Regions from separate parts of the Streptomyces sp. NPDC004327 genome, predicted to be linked through region 1. Evidence: riboswitches for the same ligand, from Rfam matches in the RefSeq annotation. Region 1 holds a riboswitch; the other holds the start of a gene.
What was found. A riboswitch is a leader RNA that binds a small molecule or an ion and turns the genes downstream of it on or off. The one in region 1 is predicted to bind cobalamin.
Positions count from the first base shown of each region.

Region 1 (7,807 bases):
GGGACCCGCCGCTCACGGCCGACCTTTCACAGCCGCCATCGGACCGGTTGCCCGGGGCGGTAGGCACAGGCACGCCCGGTGGTGATCGTCACGGACAGATGACGGCCGAGCTCAGGGTGCTCCTGCTCGATCCGGCGCATGGCATCGCGGATCCGGGCCGTCACGGTCGTGCGCGCGCGTTCGCCCGGGTCGCCGAGGCGGCGCCGGCGTCCGGCGAGACCGTACACGCGGCGCAGCTCGGCGATCAGCTCGTCGCGCTCCTCCTCCGCGCGGGTGAGCCGGGGCAGGTCCTCGCCGGCGCGGGCGTCGGCGATCTCCTCGTCGAGGCGGTCGAGGCGCGCCCGGTAGGCGGCGCGCGCCCGGTCGTCCGCGAGCTCGTCGCTGCCGGGGGACGGCAGGTCCTCGCCGGTCAGCAGACGGGTCGCGGGGATCTCCCGGCCGGGGCAGGACAGCAGCAGTGCCAGGTCGTGCAGTCCCTTGGCGTCCTTGAGGACCACCGTGCGGCCCGCGTAGCCGAGTGTCCACAGCTGCCCGTCGTGGTGGAAGACGTGGCCGGTGTCCGCCTGCGCGAGGGCGGCCCGGGCCCGGTCGCGCAGCCAGTCCATTCCCAGTTCCTCGGCGACGGTCAGCGCCTGGGAGAGCAGCTGCCTGCCGCGTTCGCCGGCGGGGTGGCGCGCCAGGAGCAGCCGGCCGAGTTCGAGCCGGGCGCGGGCCGCGACGGGCCGGGCGCCGAGGCGGTCGGCAGCCGCCAGAGCCGTCTCCAGGTGCGCCGCGGCCTCCGGTCCGGTCGCCGCCAGACCGAGGTAGAGCGCCACCGGGGCGAGGACGGCGACGCCGCCGCCGATGACGACGGTCTCCTCCTCGTAGGGCAGCAGTCGCTCGTAGCGGTCCGCGCACACCTCGGGAACGCCGGCCGCCACCGCGAGCTCCACGTCGAAGGCCATGCCGGCCAGGGCCCGCCACCGGAACCGCGACAGTTCCTCGGCCGGGGGCAGCGCCCGCAGGACGGCCGCCGCCGCCTCGGGCTCGCCCGCCCTCAGATACGCGAAGCAGCGCCCGTGCGGCAGGAACTCCGGTGGCAGACCGGCATCGCCGAACTCCTCGAACACCGGCGCGACGCCGTCGGGTCCCTCCCGGGCCAGCGCGGCGGCGACGCGCTGGGTCGCCGTCACCCCTCGGCCGTCCGGCTCGCCGATCGCCTCCGCCAGCACGGCCGCCTCCTCGGCCAGACGCCGGCCCGCCTCGAACCGGCCCTCCATCAGGGCCCACGCGGCCTCGCGCGAGCGCACCAGGTAGCGGGCGCGCGGCAGCCGGGACCGCTCGGCCGCGTCCGCCGCCCGGCGCAGGGCCGCCGCCGCGGCGGGGTCGGCGAGTTCCAGCAGCGCCACGAACCGGCACAGCGTTCCCTCGAACTCCAAGGCGATGTCGTCGGCGTCCATCGCGGCCGCCACCATCCCGTCGGCGAGCGCCAGCCGCCGCCGTGCCGTGCCCGGCGCCCACTCGACGTCGTGCTGGGCGAACAGCGCGGTGGCGAGCGCATGGGGATCACCGGCGGTACGGGCGGTCTCGGCCGCCTGGCGGGCGTGATCCCGGGCGCGGGCCAGGTCCCGCTCCGGGCCGTCGGCCAGCTCCCGTGCCAGTGCGGCGAGCACCTCGGCGTGCGCCCTCGCGTGGGGGCCGCCGCGCAGGGCGGCCTCCGCCTGCGCCAGCCGGCCGACCACGTCGCGCCGTGAATCGCCGCTGCGGACTCCGGCCCGGTGCAGCCCCAGAGCCGCGGCCGCCAGCAGCTCCGGCTGCGCCCGCGCCTGGGCGGCGACCTCGGCGAACTCGCGCGAGGCCGCGTCCCTGGCACCGGCGGACAGCTCGGCCTCCGCCCGTGCGGCACGCAGCCGGAGGAGCCCGGGATCGTGCGGGGCGGTGAGCCGTACGGCCTGCCGCCACCAGCCGGCGGCCTCCTCGTACGCCAGCTGCGACAGCGCTTCCCGGGCCGCTCGTACGGCGTGACGGATGGCCGGTTCTGTGGGGCCGTACGGCAGCGCCTGCGCGTAGTGCCAGGCCAGCTCGGCGGGATGCCCGGTGCCTTCGAGCGTCCGTGCGACGGCGAGATGGGTGCGGGCGCGCCGGGCCGGACCGAGCCCGGCCATCAGCTCCTCGCGGAACAGGTCGTGCGCGAAGCGGTAGCCGTCCCGGCCGTCGCGCGTGACGATCCGCGCGTCCACGGCCGGCTCCAGCAGGCCCGGTACCTCGGTGGCCGGAACGCCCGCGACGGCGGCCAGCCGGAGGATCCCACCCCGGCGGCCGAGCACCGCCGCGGCGGCCAGCAGACGCGCCGTACGGTCCGGCAGCCGTGCCAGGCGCCGGGCCACCGTCTGCCCGACCGCGACCGGCACCGTCCCGCCGTCCCCGCCCGCGGCACGCAGCCGGGCGATCTGCTGCACGAAGAACGGATTGCCCCCGGTGCGCCGCTGCACCGCGGCCGCCGTCTCCGCGACGGCCCCTCCCGGTCCGGCGGCCCCACCCCGTCCAGCGGTCTCCGCAGCGGCTTCTTCCGCTCCGGCGGCCCCCGCTCCTGCCTGCCCGCCGAACCGGTCCAGGAGTACGGCCACCTCGGCCGGCGCCAGACCGCCCAGTACGACCGTGTCCGCGTCCGCCAAGGAGAGCAGCGGGTGATCGGGCGCGAGCTCGACGTCACGGTAGGTCCCGACCAGGAGCAGGGGCTCGTGCCTGGCCCGGCGGCCGAGATGGCCGAGCAGCAGAACCGAGGCGGTGTCCGCCCACTGCAGATCGTCCAGCACCGCGACCAGCGGCCGGCCGCCTGCCAGCAGACGCTCCGCGACCTCCTCGAACAGCGCCCGCCTGGCGTCCTCCGCGCCACTGCGAGCCGGTGTGCCCGCGGCGTCGCCGAGCGGCTCCGGTCGTCCGGTGACCGAGCGGAGGATCTGCCGCCAGGGCCACAGACCGGGTGCGCCGCCCCCGTCCTCGCAGCTGCCCCAGGCCACCGTCACCCCGGCGCTTCGCGCGTAGGCCAGGACTTCGGCCGCGAGGGCCGTCTTCCCGATGCCCGGTTCCCCGGCCAGCAGCACCGACCCACCCCGGCCGACGGCAGCTGCGTCCACCTGACGGCACAGAGAGGTCAGCAGCGCGCCCCGGCCTACGAGAAGCGACTCAACGCGCGCGCTCACACCGGCATTCTCCCACCGGGCGGCGTTCGCCACCCGTCACCCGCGGGCTCCGCGCCCGTGCGCCGGGCGGCCGCGGGGCGCGGCCAGGGAGGCGAGGCCGGGTCCTCTCCCGGGGCCCCGGTGGGCGGACGGCTCGGCGGGACCAAGATCGTCCTGTGGTAATTTGCCCGGGCCAGTCGCACCCCTGTACGCATCCGCACGACGGGTACGGGGGTCAGGGAATCCGGTGGGAATCCGGAGCTGACGCGCAGCGGTGAGGGTGACGGGCGGAGCAGCGGCCACTGGGTCCCGAGGGGCCCGGGAAGGCGCTCCGTCCGGACGACCCCGAGTCCGAAGACCTGCTGGCGACCCGGACGGCACGTGTCGCCGCCCGGGAAGCACCGTACGACAGGCTCCGCGCATGAGCCGTGACGCAGAGGACTCCTCACCGTGCCCCTCACGCATCCCGTCCGTTCCGCCGCGCTGCTCGTGGCCGGTTCCGTTCTCCTGGCCGGCTGCGGCACGGGCGGGACGGTGGCCCCGCCCGGGGCGAAGGGCTCCGGCCCGGGTTTCCCGGTGGTGCTCGACAACTGCGGGCAGCGCGTCGAGGTCGATCGCGCGCCACGCCGGGCGGTCGCCCTGGACCAGGGCTCGGCCGAGATCCTGCTCTCCCTCGGGCTGGCCGACCGGATGGTGGGCACCGCCACCTGGACGGACCCCGTCCTCAAGGGCCTGGAGAAGGCCAACGCGAACGTCCCCCGGCTCGCGGACCGCTATCCGTCCTTCGAGAAGGTGCTCGGCACCGAGCCGGACTTCGTCAGCGCCTCCTTCCTGTACACCCTCGGCAAGGGCGGCGTGGCACCCCGGGAGCGGTTCACCAAGCTCGGCGTACCCGCCTACCTCTCCCCCACGGACTGCGTCGGCAAGGACAACGGCGGAGACGGCGACGGGGTGCGGACCCGGCCCCTGACCATGGACACCGTGTACGGGGAGATCCGCGACCTGGCCCGGGTGTTCGGCGTGCCGGAGCGCGGCGAGAAGCTCGTCGGGGAGCTCCGCGCCCGGGTCACCGCGGCCAGGGCAGGCGTCGACTTCGGCGGCGCTTCCGTCCTCTACTGGTTCTCCGACTCCCAGGGCCCTTACATGGCGGGCTGCTGCGGCGCACCGGGAATCGTCAGCGGGGCGCTCGGCGTGAAGAACGTCTTCGACGACACGAAGGAGGAGTGGCCGCAGATCAACTGGGAGACCGTCGCCGACCGCGATCCCGACGTGCTGGTGATCGCCGATCTGACCCGCAAGGCGCAGTCGGCGGAGAGCGCCGCGAAGAAGATCGAGTTCTTGGAGTCCCACCCGGTCACGCGGAACATGACGGCGGTGAGGAACAAGCGGTACGTGATCCTCAGCGGACAGGCCATGAACCCCACCGTCCGCACCGTCGAGGGCATCGAGAAGGTCGCCGCCGCGCTCAAGACGTACGGCTTCGCGAAGTGACCCGCCCGGAAGCGGGAACGGCGGCCGCGCCGCGCCGCGGCGGCGCCGAACACCCCGCCGCGGCCGCACACCCCGCCGCGGCCGAACAGCCCGCGGCGGCCGGCCGCTCCGTGGGAGCCGCCGTCCGCTCGTCCCGGGCGCTCGTGCCGCTCGCCGCGGTGGGCGGGGCCGTCCTCCTGTGCGTCTCCATCGCCCTGGCCCTGACCATCGGTCCGGCCGACATCCGCGTCTCGGACTCCTGGTCCGTGGTCGCCTCCCACCTCGGCGGGAATCCGTCCGGTCTGAGCGCGATCCGCGACGGCATCGTCTGGGACCTGCGACTGCCCCGGACCCTCCTCGCGGCCGTGTGCGGTGCCGGCCTCGCGGTGTGCGGCGTGGTGATGCAGTCGCTGCTGCGCAATCCGCTCGCCGATCCCTTCGTCCTCGGGGTCTCCTCCGGCGCCTCGACCGGGGCCGTCGCCGTGGTCGTCCTCGGTGCGGGCGGAGGCCTGCTGTCCGTCACCGGCGGCGCCTTCCTCGGCGCGCTCTGCTCCTTCGCCCTGGTCCTGCTCCTCAGCCACGTCCTGGGCGGGTCGGCCGACCGTGTCGTGCTGGCGGGGGTGGCGGCCATGCAGCTGTTCTCCGCCCTCACCTCGTTCGTGGTGATGACCGCGGCCGACGCCGAGACCACCCGGGGCGTTCTCTTCTGGCTCCTCGGCTCCCTCGGCGGCGCGGACTGGACGGACGCCGGGCTGTGCGCCGCCGTCCTCGCCGTCGGGCTGACGGTCTGCGGCGGGCACGCCCGCACGCTGGACGCCTTCGCGTTCGGCGAGGACGCGGCGGCCACGCTCGGCATCCCCGTGGCGCGGACCCGGCTCGTCCTGCTCTCGGTCACCGCCCTGCTGACCGCGGTCCTGGTCTCCACGGCCGGCGCGATCGGCTTCGTCGGCCTCGTCCTGCCCCACGCGATCCGGGCGCTCACGGGCCCGGGGCACGCCCGGCTGCTGCCCCTGGCCGCGCTGGCCGGGGCGGTCTTCCTCGTCTGGGCGGACACCCTCGCCCGTACCGTGCTCGACCCGCAGGAGGTGCCGGTGGGCGTGGTGACGTCGCTCGTCGGCGTCCCCGCGTTCGTCCTCGTCCTGTACCGCACCCGGAGGGTTCGATGACCGGCCCGGTGACACGCCCCGGCAGCCGTACCGGCCTCCGGGCCGAGCGCGTCTCCCGCACCGCGGGTGGCGCTCTCGTCCTGGACGGCGTGACCATCGCTCCGCGCCCCGGCCAACTCACGGGGCTGCTGGGCCCGAACGGTTCGGGCAAGTCCACCCTCCTGCGGCTGCTGGCCGGTGTCCTCGCTCCGGACACCGGGGTGGTGTCCCTGGACGGCGACCCGCTGAACGGCATCCCGCGCCGCGCCCTGGCACAGCGGCTCGCGGTGGTGGAGCAGCACGCCGACACCCAGGTCGACCTCACCGTGGCCGACGCCGTACGGCTCGGCCGCATCCCGCACCGCCGCGCCTGGTCACCGGCGACGGCCGCCGACGAGGAGGCCGTCCGGTCCGCGCTCGCCCGCACCGGACTGACCGGCCACGCCCACCGCACCTGGCGCACGCTGTCCGGCGGCGAACGCCAGCGGGTCCACATCGCCCGCGCCCTCGCCCAGGAACCGCGCGAGCTCCTCCTCGACGAACCGACGAACCACCTCGACATCCAGCACCAGCTGGACCTCCTGACCCTGGTGTCGGGCCTGCGCCTCACCTGTGTCATGGCCCTGCACGACCTCAACCTGGCGGCGATGTACTGCGACCACGTGGTGGTCCTGCACGAGGGACGGGTGGTGGCCGGCGGGCCGGTCGCGGACGTCCTCACGGAGCGGCTCGTCATGGACGTCTACGGCGTCCGCGCCGCCGTGTCCCGTCCCGGGCCCGGCGACCGCCCCCACATCCGCTTCCTGGGCACGGCGCGCCCCCGCGACTGAGCGGGGCGGGCCCGGCACGGCGCCAGGTGGTGGACACCCCGTACGGAGTACGCCTGCACACGCCCATAGCCACAGCCACGCCCACCGCGGCCGTCACACCGCGGGCAGGGCCTGTTCCGCCCAGATCGTCTTGCCGGTCGGCAGGTAACGCGTGCCCCAGTGCTCGGTGAGCTGGGCGACCATGAACAGTCCGCGTCCGCCCTCCTCGTCGTTGCCGGCGTACCGGGCGTGCGGTGAGGTGTGCTGCGAGTCGGAGACCTCGCAGATGAGGGAACGGTCCCGGATCAGGCGCAGTCCGATCGGGCCGGAGGCGTGCCGGATCGCGTTGGTGACCAGCTCGCTGACGACCAGTTCCGTGGTGAAGGCCAGGTCGTCCAGTCCCCACCGCCCGAGCTGTTGCGCGGCCATCGCCCGTGCGCGTGCGACGAGCGCGGGGTCCGAGGGCAGCTCCCAGGCCGCCACCTGGCGTGCGTCCAGCGCACGGGTGCGCGCGACGAGGAGCGTCGCGTCGTCCTGCGCGTGGTCCGCCGCCAGCTCCTCGACGATCCGGGCGCACAACCGGTCGGGCGACGATCCCCGATGTTCTCCGAGTACGGCCGCCAGGCGGTCCAGTCCCACCCCGACGCCCTGCCCCCCGGCCTCCACGAGGCCGTCGGTGAACAGCACGAGGAGGCTTCCCGCGGCGAGCGTCACTTCCGCGGCCTCGTAGGGAAGCCGTCCCACGCCCAGCGGCGGCCCCGGTGGCAGACGGAGGAAGCCGACGTCGCCGTGCGGCTGCACCACGGCGGGCGGCGGGTGTCCCGCCGCCGCCCAGGTGCTCGTCAGGGAAGCCGGATCGTAGATCCCGTAGACGCACGTCGCCCCGACGGCGCCGCTGCCGCCCGTGCCCGTCCCGTCCTGGTCCGACGCGTCCTTGCCGACCTGGTCGTTCAGCCGGGCCAGGAGTTCGTCGGGGGCGAGGTCCAGCTCGGCCAGGGTGTGCACCATCGCGCGCAGGCGCCCCATGGTGGCGGCGGCTCCCAGCCCGTGGCCGACGACGTCGCCCACGACGAGTCCGACCCGTGCGCCGGACAGCGGAATGACGTCGAACCAGTCGCCGCCGGCGCCGAGGTGGCTGTCGGCGGGCAGGTAGCGGCTCGCCGCCTCGACCGCGCTCAGCTCGGGCAGCGACCGCGGCAGCAGACTGCGCTGGAGCAGGAGC
Region 1 is NZ_JBIAME010000001.1:715,469-723,275, reverse strand. It holds gene ACFYU9_RS03145 (ATP-binding protein) at 27-3,182, opposite strand; cobalamin riboswitch at 3,399-3,522, shown strand; gene ACFYU9_RS03140 (ABC transporter substrate-binding protein) at 3,612-4,652, shown strand; gene ACFYU9_RS03135 (FecCD family ABC transporter permease) at 4,763-5,797, shown strand; gene ACFYU9_RS03130 (ABC transporter ATP-binding protein) at 5,794-6,606, shown strand; gene ACFYU9_RS03125 (SpoIIE family protein phosphatase) at 6,700-7,807, opposite strand, start outside.

Region 2 (7,807 bases), on a different contig from region 1:
GTCCACCTCGAAGGCGGCGCACGTCGCGGCGATCTGGAGCAGGGCGGCATCGCCCAGCACCACCCGCGGCAGCAGCTCGCGCGCGGCGACGATCCGCTCCCCCAGCGCCGCCTCCTCGCCGGCCCAGCGGCCCACGAACCCGGCCGGGTCGTCCTCGAACGCCAGCCGCCGCCGCACGACCTCCACTCGCTGCTCCGGGTCGCGGGAGGCGGCCACCTCCACGGTCAGGCCGAACCGGTCGAGCAACTGCGGCCGCAGCTCGCCCTCTTCGGGGTTCATCGTGCCGACGAGCAGGAAGCGAGCGGCATGCCGCACGGAGACGCCCTCGCGCTCGACGTGCGACTGTCCCATGGCGGCCGCGTCGAGGAGAAGATCCACCAGGTGGTCGTGCAGGAGGTTGACCTCGTCGACGTACAGGATGCCGCGGTGAGCCTGCGCGAGTAGCCCCGGCTCGTAGGCCTTGACGCCCTCCGAGAGCGCCCGCTCGATGTCCAGTGCGCCGACGAGCCGGTCCTCGGACGCCCCGACCGGCAGCTCGACCAGGCGCGTCGGACGCGAGACGCCTGCCGCGGGCTCGTGCGGCCCGTCAGGGCATTCCGAGTCGGGCGCTTCCGGCGAGCACGAGAAGCGGCAGCCCGCCACGACGTCCATGGTGGGCAGCAGGGTGGAGAGGGCGCGTACGAGCGTCGACTTGGCTGTGCCCTTCTCACCTCGCACCAGCACACCGCCGATGCCGGGTGAGACGGCGTTGAGCAGCAGGCTCAGCCGCATGTCGTCCATGCCGACGACGGCGGTGAACGGATAGGGAACGGAGGCCATTAACCGATACCCCTTTCGAGGGAACTGCTGCGATCGAAAGTGTCTGTGTGGCCATGCCGGGCCACTATGGCGCGGTGCTCCCCGCGCGAGCGGGGATGATCCCGCCGTGAGCCCGGCTGTGGACGGAGTCCTGGCGTGCTCCCCGCACCCGCGGGGATGCCACCGGCGGCCCCAGCGCGGCTCGGTCGCGCGCTCACGGCGCCCCCGGCGGCACGAACGGCAGCCCCTCCGGCGCGCCCTTCTCGATCAGCCGGAGCAGCGCGTCCGTGTCCGCGTGTTCCTCGATCAGGTCGCCGAGGCGGTCGAGCTGTTCCTCGCGCAGGGTGCCGAACGACGTGTCGGGCGCGGGCACGAAGCGGCGGCCGGCCGCCGATGCCACCTCGCGCAGGAAGGCGCGGCGGAAGGCGTCGCTCTCCAGGGAGCCGTGCCAGTGGGTGCCCCAGACCGCGCCGACGCGGCAGCCGTCGAGGAACGGCTCCCCGCCGCGTACGTCCGCGACGCCGTGGTGGATCTCGTACCCCTCGACGTGCTCGCCGAGGGCCTCGCCGACCGGTCGGGCCAGGGTCTTCTCGGGCGCGAAGCGGACCCGTACGGGCAACAGGCCGAGCGCCTCGACGGGGCCGGCCTTCGACTCGACCTCGTCGTCGATGTGTTCGCCCAGGACCTGGAAGCCGCCGCAGATGCCGAGGACCGGGCGGCCCTCGGCGGCGCGCCGGGCGAGCGCGTCGGCGAGGCCGCGTTCGCGCAGCCAGGCCAGCGCCTTCACGGTGCCCCGGGTGCCCGGCACGACGACCAGGTCCGCGTCGGCCAGCTCCTCCGGGCGGTCGACGAAGCGGACGACGACGCCCGGCTCGGCGGCCAGCGCGTCGACGTCCGTGAAGTTGGACATGAGCGGTACGGCGCAGACGGCGACCCGCAGCACGTCCTCGCCGACGGGCGGCGCGACGACGGACTCGCGGACGGTGCCGCGCAGCGAGACGCGCAGGCCGTCCTCCTCGTCGATGCCGAGCCCGTGGGCGTACGGCAGGACGCCGAAGGTGCGGCGGCCGGTGAGGCCGTGCAGCATGTCGAGGCCCGGTTCGAGGAGCGTGACGTCGCCGCGGAACTTGTTCACCAGGTAGCCGGCGACGAGCCGCTGGTCCTCGGGCGCGAGGAGCGCGGTCGTGCCGAAGAACTGGGCGAAGACGCCGCCGCGGTCGATGTCGCCGACCACGACCACCGGGAGCCGGGCCGCCCGCGCGATGCCCATGTTGACGATGTCGGTGCGCCGCAGGTTGATCTCGGCCGGGCTGCCCGCGCCCTCGCAGATCACCGCGTCGTGCGTGGCGCGCAGCTCCTCCAGGCAGCCGAGGACCGGCTCGAAGAGCTGCTGCTGCCGGCCGCCGTGGTAGCCGCGGGCGCTGAGCTCGCCGACCGGCTTGCCCATGAGGACCACCTGGCTGGAGCGGTCGCTGCCGGGCTTGAGCAGCACCGGGTTCATCAGCGCGGTCGGCTCCACGCGCGCGGCCTGCGCCTGCATGGCCTGGGCGCGGCCGATCTCGGCGCCCTCCCGGGTCACGAAGGAGTTCAGGGACATGTTCTGTCCCTTGAACGGCGCGACCTTCAGGCCCTGCCGGACCAGCCACCGGCAGATGCCGGCCGTGACGACGCTCTTGCCCGCGTCGGACGTGGTCCCGGCGACGAGCAGCCCCCCGCCCTTCATGCGCCCCTCCGCTTCCTGCCGCGTACGGCACTGATGATCGTCCGGCCGCCCACGCAGGCGGCCAGGGTCAGCCAGGTCACCCGGCGCGACAGCGTGACCGCCCGCTCGATGTCGGCCACCTCGACGGCCCGTCCGTCCGCGTTGAGGACGGGCCGGTGTTCGATCCGGCCGCCGTACGACAGGGTGCCGCCGAGCCGTACGCCGAGCGCGCCCGCGAAGGCGGCCTCCACCGGGCCCGCGTTGGGGCTCGGGTGCTTGCCGGCATCCGCCCGCCAGGCCCGAATCGCGCCCCGCGGATTCCCGCCGGGGACGGCGGCGACGGCGGCGAGCGCGGCGGTGAGCCGGGCGCCGGGCCAGCCGGCGAGGTCGTCGAGGCGGGCCGAGGCCCAGCCGAAGCGGCGGTAGCGCGGCGACTTGTGGCCGACCATCGCGTCCAGGGTGTTGACCGCCCGGAAGCCGAGGAGGCCCGGCACGCCCGCGACCGCGCCCCAGAAGAGGGCGCCCACGACGGCGTCGGAGGTGTTCTCGGCGACCGATTCGACGACCGCGCGGGCCATCGCGGGCCCGTCGAGCGCCTGCGGGTCGCGGCCGACCAGGTGCGGCATCCGTTCCCGGGCGACGTCCAGGTCGCCGGCGGCGAGCGCGCCGCCGATCGCGCGGGCCTCGCGGCCCAGGGTCGTACCGCCGACGACGGCCCACACGGAGGCCGCGGTCAGGGCGACGGAGGCCTTGCCGCCGCCCCGTACCGTACGGGCGGCGAGGGCGCCGAGCGCGACGGCGCCGCCCGCGCAGACGGCGGTGTGCAGGGCGCCCCAGGCGCGGTGGTCGTGGTGCAGGCGCCGCTCGACGGCGGCGGCGGCGCGGCCGAAGGCGGCGACCGGATGGCCGCGCCGCGGGTCGCCGACGAGCAGGTCGGCGGCGAGGCCGGCGGCCGCTCCGTACGCGAAGACGGCGGTGGTGCGGGACGGGCTCGGGCCGCGGCCGGGCATGGCGCTGTGTCCTCACTCAGGGTCCGCGCCCTGGGTCGACGTGACCGGCGGCGAGAGTTCCTGACTCCCGGCCCGTGGGGGCCGGTCACAGTGGCGGGACCGCGCCGGAATCGCACCGGACTTCCTCTTCCTTGCCGCCGTAATGGCCTCGGCAGTCCACCACGCTCCGCGAACAGCCGTCAACTCACCCTTGACCTGCGTCGCGTCACTGTGCGAAGCACCACAAACACGGCACCGGTACGCGAAAGCCGGGCGGCCCGCACGCGAGGTGCGGGCCGCCCGGCCGTCGGGGTCGTCGGGTCAGGCGACGATCAGGTAGATGCCGTACGCCACGGCCGCCGCGCAGAGCGCGAAGCAGGCGTAGGCGCCGGTGCGGGCCAGCGGGGCCGAGCCCCCGCCGGCCGCGGCCCGCTCCTGCTTGGAGAGGCCGGCGACGCCGAGGGTGAAGAAGCCCACGAGGGCGACGGTCACCACGAGGCTGACTCCGAAGACGGAGCCGAGAGCTGCCCAGTCGATCTTCATGTCCGTGCTTCCAGTTCCGTGAGATCCGTCAGACCGCGGCGGCGGGGGCGGCCGGAGCGGCCGGGTCCGCGGGGTTCGGGGCGGGGATGGTGGCCTTCAGGTCCTCGTCCGCGACGGCGGCGACGGAGCCGGCCGGCGGCGGGGTGACGGCCGCGATGGCGGTGGTCACGACGCCCGCGCTCTCGGCCTCGGCCGCGGGGGCGTCCTCGACGTCGTTGACGTTGGTGTGGTCGACGACCTGGCGGCGCGAGACGAGCCAGATGGCGGCGCAGGAGGCGACCAGGAAGGCCGCGACGACGTAGACGCCCCACTGGCCCTGCCGCGCGACGTACTCGGCGCCGGCACCGACCAGGCCGGCGGCCGGCAGGGTCAGGCCCCAGGCGACGAACATGCGGGTGGCGGTCGACCAGCGGACGACACCGCCCTTGCGGCCCAGGCCCGCGCCCATCACGGAGCCGGAGACGGCGTGCGTGGTGGAGAGGGAGAAGCCCAGGTGGGAGGAGGCCAGGATGACCGTGGCGGCGCTGGTCTGGGCGGCGAAGCCCTGCTGCGGCTGGAGGTCGGTGAGGCCCTTGCCCATGGTGCGGATGATGCGCCAGCCGCCGAGGAAGGTGCCGAGCGCGATGGCCGCACCGGCGGAGACGATGACCCAGACCGGCGGGTTGGAGCCGGGGGCGAGGACGCCGCCGGCGACCAGGGCGAGGGTGATGATGCCCATCGTCTTCTGGGCGTCGTTGGTGCCGTGGGCGAGCGAGACGAGACCGGCGGAGGCGATCTGACCGGCCCGGTAGCCCTTCTCCGTGGCCTTGTCGTTCGTGCCCTTGCCGATGCGGTACGTCAGGCGCGTGGCGATCGTCGCGGCGATGCCGGCGACGATCGGGGCGGCGACCGCCGGGATGAGGACCTTGGTCACGACGCTCTCGCCGTTGACGCCGCTGAAGCCGATCGAGGCGACGGTCGCGCCGATGAGGCCGCCCATGAGGGCGTGCGAGGAGCTGGACGGCAGTCCGACCAGCCAGGTCACCAGATTCCACAGGATCGCGCCGACGAGCGCGGCGAGGATGACTTCGGGCTGGATTCCCGTCTCGTCGACGAGCCCCTTGGAGATCGTCTTGGCGACCTCGACGGAGAGGAACGCGCCGACCAGGTTCAGCACGGCGGACATGGCCACCGCCGTCTTGGGCTTGAGTGCACCGGTCGAGATGGTCGTGGCCATCGCGTTGGCGGTGTCGTGGAAACCGTTCGTGAAATCGAACACTAGAGCTGTCACGACCACAATGGCGAGCAGCAGCGTGATGTGTTCCATTTACCCAGGCAATCGTTTGACGTCAGTGGCGCGTTGAACGTAAGCAACCTGGGTGAACGGAAGGTGAACTGGGTCGGGCGCAGTGGTGTCCCGTTCCGGGGTCAGGGCATTCCGCTTATGCGTCGGACGGACCTGTTGTCCACGATGCGGTCACCGTGCAACCCCGGGTAAACCGTGCCGTTCCGGGCCCGACGCAACGCGCGTAGCGTCCGCCGCTTCCGTCCCGTATCGCCCCGTGGACCGCTTCAGCCCCACGGAGGACCCGGCGGACGAGACCCACGTCACTCGAAGGAGTCCCCGGGAGGCGCCGCCGGGTGGCAGGGCGCGGCCCGGCTGCCGACACTGGGACCGTGCGCCCCGTTACCGCGACGGCAGCGGCCGTCACCACCGTGCTCGGTCTCGGCGCGGCCGCCCTCGTGGCCGGCCGGTACGCCAGCGACGCCGCCCTCCGCGTGCCTTCCCGCCGCCCCTTCCCGGGCGACCCCCGGCTCACCGTGCACGCCACGGGACCGGAGCGGATCAGCCTCACCCGCAGCCTCGCCGCGCTGCGCCCCGGTACGTACGGGATCGAGGCCGACGGGCTGCACGCCGTCGTCGGCCCGGTGCTCGACCGGGTCCCGCACACCGCCGACACCGTGGTGCGCCGGCTCGAACGCGTCGAGCTCGGCGCCCTCGCCCCCGGCGTCCGGGTCAGGCTCACCCCGCAACTGCACCGCGGCACCCCCCGGACCGCCCTCGGCCTGCCCTACGAGGACGTCGAGATCCCCGGCGAACTCGGCAGCCTGCCCGCCTGGGTCGTGCCCGGCCCGCGCACCACCTGGGTGATCGCCCTGCACGGCATCGGCACCACCCGCGAGCACGCGCTCAACCTCGTCCCCTTCCTGCACCGCAGGCGCGTCCCGGTCCTCGTCCCCGCCTACCGCGGCGACGCCGGCGCGCCCGAGGCCCCCGACGGACTCGGCCACCTCGGCGACTCCGAGTGGCGGGACGCCGACGCCGCCATCCGCTACGCCGTACGACGCGGCGCCACCGGCGTCGTCCTGCTCGGCTGGGGCACCGGCGCCTCGATGGCCCTGCACGCCGCCGAGAGCTCCGGCGTCCGCGACCGGATCCGCGGCCTCGTCCTCGACTCCCCGGTCCTCGACTGGGAGGCCACCCTGCGCGGCCTGGCCGCCGCCCACCGCGTCCCCGCCCCGCTGGTCCCGCTCGCCGTGCGCGCCGCCCAGGGCCGCACCGGCTACCACGGCGACCGGCTCCAGGAGGCCGCCGACCCGCACGGGCTGCGCGTGCCGACCCTGCTCTTCCACGGCCCGGACGACACCCTCGCCCCCTGGGACCGCTCGCGCCGCCTCGCCGAGCTCCGCCCCGAGCTCGTCACCCTCACCACGGTCCGCGACGCCCCGCACGCCGCCATGTGGAACGCGGACCCGGTCCGCTACGAGGAGGCGCTGCGCCGCTTCCTGACCCCGCTCGTGTAACCCGCCCCGAGCGCCGCCACGGCTCGCGTCCGCCCTCCCGGCCCGGAATCCCGGGCCCGTACGGCGGCGCCCCGCATTCCGATTGGGCTTTCGGGCCGTCAACGGGAAGACTGCCCCCGTGACGTCTCGAAAGCCCGATGAACCATTGGCGCGCAACTCCAGACTCCGACTCGTCCGTCCGCGGCCGCTCGCCACCGCGCGCAAGGCCGTGACGACCCGGCGCACCCGCCCGGCGCCCCGGCCGCCCGAGGGGACCCCGCCCCGCGCGGAACTCGCCCTGCAGGCCCGGGCCGTGCTCGCCGACGCGGTGCGGATCGCCCGCTGGGCCGCGGCCGGCCGGCGGGCCGAGACGGCACTCCCCGCCCTCCCGGACGGCGAACAGGCCGCCGCCGCACTCGATCTGACCCCCGGACAGGTCCGGGCCGGCTGGGACCGCGCGCGGCTCGCCGGGCTCGTCGAGCTGCACGGCGGCACCGCCCGCCCCGGCTGGCGGCTGACCGCCTGGGACCGCGACGACTCCGCCGTGCTGCGCGGCTGGGTCGCGCTCTTCGACGCCTGGTCGCTCGCCCACCCGGCGCCCGAGGACGTGGCGGCCGGCGCCGTCGCCGAGGTCGTCGAGGCCGTCCCCCAGGTCCTCTCGCTGCTCCAGCTGTCCGCCGGGCCCGTCCCCGTGACCGGCCTGCTCGACCTGCTGCGCCAGCGCGTCGCCGAACTCCGCGAGGAGCGCTGCGAGGTCCCCGCCGTGCCCGGCGAGCCCGCCGAGCCGCCGCACCCCGCCGAGGGCCTGCCCGCGCTGCTCGACTGGGCCCTGGCGGGCCTCGCCGACGTCGGCGCCCTCACCCTCGGCGACGGCCCCGACGGCGGCCAGGCCACCCTCACCCCGCTCGGCAACTGGGCGGTCTGGGTCAAGCTGGAACAGATCTGCGTCGCCGCCCAGAGCCCGGCCGGCAACATCGAGCAGGCCGCCGAGGACATGCTCCGCGGCTGCGCC
Region 2 is NZ_JBIAME010000010.1:299,474-307,280, forward strand. It holds gene ACFYU9_RS31410 (putative cobaltochelatase) at 1-819, opposite strand, end outside; gene ACFYU9_RS31415 (cobyric acid synthase) at 1,013-2,521, opposite strand; gene ACFYU9_RS31420 (cobalamin biosynthesis protein) at 2,518-3,510, opposite strand; cobalamin riboswitch at 3,542-3,686, opposite strand; gene ACFYU9_RS31425 (hypothetical protein) at 3,811-4,032, opposite strand; gene ACFYU9_RS31430 (anion permease) at 4,061-5,338, opposite strand; gene ACFYU9_RS31435 (alpha/beta hydrolase) at 5,689-6,816, shown strand; gene ACFYU9_RS31440 (hypothetical protein) at 6,935-7,807, shown strand, end outside.
Region 2: another riboswitch for cobalamin. It lies ahead of ACFYU9_RS31420 (cobalamin biosynthesis protein); the one in region 1 lies ahead of ACFYU9_RS03140 (ABC transporter substrate-binding protein).